DNA from 3 places in the Bacillus sp. AL-1R genome. Region 1 is predicted to be linked to each of the others. Evidence: riboswitches for the same ligand, from Rfam matches in the RefSeq annotation. Region 1 holds a riboswitch; each other region holds the start of a gene.
The links. A riboswitch is a leader RNA that binds a small molecule or an ion and turns the genes downstream of it on or off. The one in region 1 is predicted to bind cobalamin.

Region 2: linked by a shared signal. The riboswitch ahead of ACSBO6_RS08765 ((2Fe-2S) ferredoxin domain-containing protein) and the one ahead of metE (5-methyltetrahydropteroyltriglutamate--homocysteine S-methyltransferase) in region 1 are both predicted to bind cobalamin.
Region 3: linked by a shared signal. The riboswitch ahead of ACSBO6_RS12650 (ABC transporter substrate-binding protein) and the one ahead of metE (5-methyltetrahydropteroyltriglutamate--homocysteine S-methyltransferase) in region 1 are both predicted to bind cobalamin.

What each region holds. Positions count from the first base shown of each region.
Region 1 covers NZ_CP197469.1:1,689,472-1,691,744, reverse strand. The annotation lists partial or broken gene metE (5-methyltetrahydropteroyltriglutamate--homocysteine S-methyltransferase) at 1-1,365, opposite strand, end outside; cobalamin riboswitch at 1,512-1,711, opposite strand; gene ACSBO6_RS07875 (amino acid permease) at 1,935-2,273, opposite strand, start outside.
Region 2 covers NZ_CP197469.1:1,858,833-1,861,105, reverse strand. The annotation lists gene cobJ (precorrin-3B C(17)-methyltransferase) at 1-888, opposite strand, end outside; gene ACSBO6_RS08765 ((2Fe-2S) ferredoxin domain-containing protein) at 940-1,323, opposite strand; cobalamin riboswitch at 1,453-1,638, opposite strand; cobalamin riboswitch at 1,815-2,003, opposite strand; gene ACSBO6_RS08760 (YneB family resolvase-like protein) at 2,271-2,273, opposite strand, start outside.
Region 3 covers NZ_CP197469.1:2,683,528-2,685,800, forward strand. The annotation lists gene ACSBO6_RS12650 (ABC transporter substrate-binding protein) at 1-844, opposite strand, end outside; cobalamin riboswitch at 969-1,142, opposite strand; gene ACSBO6_RS12655 (ATP-binding protein) at 1,281-2,273, opposite strand, start outside.

The DNA of each region.
Region 1 (2,273 bases):
CATTTTTTTTCGCCATTGCTGTCTTATTTGTTTAATTTCCTTCGTTTGAGGAAAACTTCCAATTGTCGTCGTTGGTAAAATTGGTAAATTCATTACTTTATTTTGTATTGGATATCTTAAATGAAATGGTACTGGTCTTCTAAAATCTTCTTCATTAATCGATTCTAATTCATTCAGAGTTTCGTTATTTTTTTGGCTTAGTTGTTTTAAATTTACTAAACAATTACTTGCATATTTAACTTCATTTTCAACTAAGTTCGGATTGTAAATAAATAAACTTTTTAGTAAAACTAACTCTTCTAATTTTTCATTGGCAAACGATAAAGCTTCAAACAAAGTATCATTTAATAAATTCTCTTCAACTTTTGTAACTGGTACGTGAAGCAAACTACAAGATGGTTGAATCCACCAATCTTTTGGACTTATTTCCTTTTTAAGAGAATTTAAAAAATCAATAGATTCATTTATATCATTTCTCCAAATATTCCGTCCATTAATGATTCCTACACCTAGTACTTTGTCTTTTGGAAACCCGTACTCAAGAATCGACTGTAAGTTACCATCTTTACCGTGAACAAAATCAAGACCAATGCCTGCTACAGGAAACGAAATTAGTTCTTTATATTGTTCTACTGCTTCAAAGTAAGTTTGAAGCATAATTTATAATGAAGGGACAGCTTTTGCAATTTGTTCATAAATTTCTTTCATAAAATGAATATCTTCGCTTGATTCTTCTAAAACAAAACATGGTTCATCAATTTGTACCCACTCAACACCTTCATTCTCAAGCTCTTTAAGCATTTGAATATAAAGATTTACTAGATGATTTATTATGTTTCGTTTTTCTTCTTCTTTGTAACCTTTTGCTAACTGTACAAATGTATAGATTCCTAGAATGACAGGTTTTGTTTTTATACCAAGCTCAGTTAATGCCTCTTTGTATGCTTCTAATGGCTTATTGAATAATAATCTATGTTGCTTGTCTTTTTGATATTCAGGGACGATATAGTGATAGTTTGTATTAAACCATTTTGTCATTTCACAAGCTACAATGTTTTTACTACCTCTTGCTAATGCAAAATATGTATCTAGGCTTGGCCTTTCATTTATTTCACCAAATCGACTAGGGATCCAACCAAACATCGTTGCAACATCTAACACATGATCATAAAACGTAAAATCATTTACAGGAACTAGTTCCACACCTAAATCATGCTGTTTCTTTATTGAGTTTAATCTCAGTGATTTCATTTCTTGTTCAAATTCTCTTTGATCAATTTTCTTTTGCCAAAAGCTTTCTAACGTTTTTTTCCATTCACGATTTTCACCAATTCTCGGATATCCTAAATTACTTATGTGCACCATTTCTCCCTCTCCTTTTAACTAAAATAAAAAAGCATTTTTATCTCATATGAGACAAAAATGCCTTTAAGTTGGAAAACATAAATAATTAGAATACGTTAACTTAAGCTTTCTTTCCATAAGGCACCTCCCTATCTCTCGTAGGTCAAACAGCGTCGTTAGAATAGGCAGGTCTCCTGACTTAAGAATCTTTGTAAATAAAAGCCTTCCCTATATTAATAAGTGGCATCTTATTATTTACTCCTCTATTACAGTGGCGGGACCGTGTTGGAATTAAACCAAACTTCCCTTTTAAGTAAATGATTTTCAAACTTTGAAATTCATTTACACCTATTCCCTACTATTTAGTTTTAATCATTTTGTCATAAAATGCAAAAATAGTCAAAATATTTATTTTTTATTTTACGTGCAATTAAAAAAAATTCATTTTTAGTTTTATGAATACTGTAAATTTAGTTATTCAGACAATAAAAAACATTCGTATGAAAACCTCATCAGTTTAATGACTGATTGATCTATTCATACGAACGCATTATTTGTTTAAAGGAACATCCTTTTAACTAAGAAATTAATTAGTTAGCTATTTTTTCATCTGTTTGATCATTTAAAGGTTTACGTTTTCCGATACCAAAAGCATAGAAACAAATAACAAGAATTGCTAAGAAAATAATCCCTACAATAAGTGAAATACGTGTATCATCATTAAACCACATACCGATTAATACCATAACTAAATACGCTAAAGTTAAGTAGTTCGTAAATGGTGCAAAAGGCATTTTAAAAGGATGATTCTTAATTTCATCTCCCATTACTTTTCTGAAACGAATATGACTAATTAAAATGACAAACCAAGGAATCATCCCAGGTAGTACGCTTGCACTATATACATATACGAATAAGTTCTTTGGTGC
Region 2 (2,273 bases), 170 kb from region 1:
CGACTCTTTCACAGAGATTGGAGTGACTAGTTTCTTGTTTTGCGGCATTACATCTTCTGTTTGCTCTAGTGCCCATGGTTCGGCTTCCTTTTGCAGACGCTGATGCGGTTTCAACGGCTGAATTACTTGATTTAAAGTATATTTCCGCTGATAACCGCGCGGCGTGATCATCAATTCATCGTAGAAAAACGTTGAAGAGTTGCCAATTAAAACGGTGGTTAACATGCCAATTTCATGTTCTAACATCTCTTGCAAATTGGTTATAACGATCTTTTGACTATCACGGTATGCACTCTTTACTAATCCTACAGGTGTGTCTGGTGCACGATATTTTAATAGAATTCTTTGTGCTTCCATGATTTGCCGTGTTCTTCTCCCGCTTTTTGGATTGTATAAGGCAATTACAAAATCGGCTTGAGCGGCCGCTTCGATTCGTTTCTCAATTAAGCTCCAAGGTGTTAAATGGTCACTTAAACTAATCGTACAAGCATCATGCATAACCGGCGCGCCTAATAAAGCAGCACAAGAGTTGATGGCTGAAATGCCAGGGACTACCTCCACTCTTATCCCTGAGTCTTTTTTCCATCCTTTTTCAATTAGAACTTCGTAAACAAGTCCTGCCATTCCATATACACCGGCATCACCGCTCGAAATGACAGCTACCGTGTAACCAAGCTCAGCTTGTTTTACAGCCTCCTGGGCACGGCTCACTTCTTCAGTCATTCCTGTGCTAATGATTTTTTTTCCAGTTATTAATCCCTTAATTAAATCAACGTAGGTTTTGTAACCAATGATGATATCACTTTCTTTTATGGCTTCCTTTGCCCGTCCGGTAATATGTTTTTCGTCACCAGGGCCAAATCCTATAACCAATAATTTGCCTTTCACTCTATTACGCCACCTTCCACAATTTAAAAACTAGTATCCAGTTACTCGTTGTTAAATCTTTTCTTTAACTGCTTTTTGTACTCCTTCGATGCATTCCGACCCTTCTGGATGTATGAATCCAGAATCGGAATATTGATAGATCAAATGCTCCTTTAGGCAATGACCTTCTGCCAGATGACTTTTTACAATGGTAGCCCCCACTTCTGGGGTAACGTTTTTATACCAAGCCCCAGACGGATAGACGATGGCAACGGGAGCATCCTTACATCTCCCATTACATCTCGTTCTTGTTGTATGTACGATCGAATCTAAGCTTAAATTGGTGATTTCATTCCGGATCGCTTGAGTTGCTTCCTCCCCACCCTTTCTCATACAGCTGCTACCGTTACAAATTAATACATGCTGTTTCGTCCCTTGCAAATTCCAAGTAGTCATGTCACTCACTCCTATTCGTTTTTTTCAAAAAAAAGCACCCCTATGGACATAGGGATGCAGAAAAATATACACACAAAAAAAATTAGCGATGTAAGTTCAGCACTTCTACCTATGTTCCCGTAGGTTATTTCAAGCTATTAGGTATAGGCAGGTCTCCTGACTTAGGTTCATCATTCTACTTGCGTCTTCCCGAATTCCTTCAGTGACATCTGCAAAAGAACTCCCCCTTACAGTGGCGGGTACCGTGACGGATTTAAACCGTACTTCCCTATTAAGCACTAATTTCCAAAGTGCACCAATCCTAATCTATTCAATTGTTAAAAAGACTTGTTTCTTCTATAGGCATACAATAAAAATTAAAAAAGATTTAGAAGCAATAAAACAAAAAATCCGTCCAACAAAAGTTGAACGGATAAAACGTCAGCACAAAGAAAGTTAATAAATAAGCCTTTTTGTCCAAACGCTTCATCTTCTCAACCCCCGAAGAAATCGAAACTAAAAAAGCTAAGACAGGTCTCCTGACTTGTGTATCTTCCTACTTTAGACCCTTCCCAAAAACGTACTAATAAACGTTTTTAGTGGTTTGTCTATTTCGTCCACACTTACAGTTGCGGGGACAGTTCTGGTAATGCTCCAGATTCCCTATTAAGCCCTAAGGCATCTTAACTGAATGTTTGCAAATTTGTATTTAATTTATTAGCTATTAATATACTAGTCTATTAGATTTAATATTTCAAGAGTTTAATAACGTCATATGAGAAAACGCTACCATCCAATAACTTCAAATGTAATTGAAAGTAATATGGGGATCATTCGAAATTAATCTTTAAAACAAAAAAATAATATCAATAGATTTATTACGGTATCTTATTATAAAATTATAGTTTTTTGCAACTTTATTGTAAAATCCAGTGGATATACTATAAATTACAACATCTAAATTTTCTTTA
Region 3 (2,273 bases), 990 kb from region 1:
TGGCATTTACTGTTTTCCAGTTTTTTCTATTCATTATCGTTTTTTCTAAGTTTGGAGCGTAATCTCCGTAAGTTGTTAAAATCACATCAGGATTGGCTTTAATCGCTGATTCTTCACTATACAGTACCCATCCTTTTTCGCTTTCAGCTATGTTTTTAGCATGAACAATTGAAATCATTTCATCAAGGAATGTACCTTTACCTGCTGTATATATTTCTGGTGGTCCTGATATTTCAAGCCAAACCTTTGGATTTGAATTTGCTTTAGCTGTTTTTTTACTAATTTCATCTAATTTTGTTTTCATATCAGTTACAACCTTTTTCGATTGCTCTGTTTTTCCTGTTATTAGTCCAACTTGTTGAATCGTATCATACACATCATTAATAGTTGCAGCATTTTTCACGACAAAAACATTAATCCCCGCTTGTTTTATCTGTTCTATGCCGTCAGCAGAAATTCCTAAACTTGATTCATGTGCTAAAACTAAATCAGGTTTTAATGAAATAATCTTTTCAACATTATATGTCATATCGGCATTACTTCCGCCAACTTTATCTATTGATTTTACTTCTTTTGGATAATTGTCAAAATCCGTTACACCGACTACATTTTTGCCATCACCAATAGAAAACAAGATTTCCGTATTACTCGGAATAAGTGATACGATTCTTTTAGGTGCTTCTTTAAAACTAATTTCTTTATTCGTTGCATCTTTTACAGTCATTGGAAAAGTTGCTTGTTCACTCTTATGTACATTCGATTTTTTTTGTGTCGTATCGGTATTACAACCAAATAATCCTAAACACAAAAACATAATGATCAAACTAGATAAAACCTTTTTCATATAAATCCTCCTAATATAATTGGAAAGCATAAAAAAACCCCATTCATTTTGAACGGGGCTGAAACAACAAATATATACAAGAAGTCTTGCAACTGCTGCTTCAAATTCTTACTCCCCGAAGAATTGAACAAGGATGAATTTAGCAGGTCTACTGACTTTGTTTCAACCTACTCCGACCTTCCCATTCTAAAAAGAACAGTGGTTATTCGTTTCGTCCACATTACAGTTGCGGGGACAGTTCTGGATTCTACCAGATTCCCTTTTAAGCAATACTTGCACTAAACTCATCAATCATTCATTTATTCAATCGTAAAATAAATTGGGTAAGAATTCAATTACTTTATTTATTTGTTTTGTTAATCCCTAATCTTTTGTTGTATTCCTGAAGGTAATTCGTCACTAAATAGTTTTAAAAATTGTTTTATATGAAACAAGATTACTCTACATCTTTTTCGTTCATTCGTAAATTATGCGGTATTTTAACTTTAAATGTCGTTCCCTGTCCTACTTCACTATAGACCTGAATAGATCCACCATGTGCTGTTACAATATTTTTAACGATTGCTAAGCCTAAACCCGTTCCACTTCTACCTCTAGTACGCGCTTTATCCGCTTTATAAAAACGTTCAAATACAAATGGTAAATCTTCTTTTGAAATCCCTGCACCTGAATCAATAAAATTAAATGTAGTTGATCTTTCATTTTGATTTACAGAAACAATGATTCTTCCATTTTCATTTGTATGTCTTATTGCATTATCGATTAAATTTGTAAAAACCTGTTCCATTCGATCTTCATCTATGTAGATATTTAAATGTGGAATGTTATCGATTTCACCAAATAGTTTAATATTCTTTTCCTTTGCTAATCCTTTAAACTTACGTAAAATACGATCTACAAATTGGACTAAAGGAACAGACTCTCTATTTAATTCAGTAAAACCGTTCTCCATTCTTGCTAAATCTAACAAATCATTTACTAATCGACCCATTCTAAGTGACTCATCATAAATGATTTGAGACAAATCTTGCATTTCCTCTTTGGATTCAGCTACACCATCAACAATCGCTTCGCTATAACCTTGTAATAAAGAAATAGGTGTCCGTAGTTCATGAGAAACATGCGCTATAAAGTCTTTTCTCATTTTTTCTAAACGTCTTTGCTCTGTAACATCTCGAATTACCGCTACAACGCCTCTTATATTTTTTTGGTTATATAGAGGAGACATTAAAACTTGCCAATTGCCTTGATCGAAATTTAATTCAATAAATTGCTTTTTCTCACTTTCAACTACTAATACAAATAAATCTAATAGCTCCTTCGTTAAAACAAGTGAAGAGTTTTCTTCTAAATAATCATCATTAAGCATTTTCAAAAAGCGTTCAGCTGGTGGATTTGAAGTTACAATCTGACCTTCTTTATCAATCGA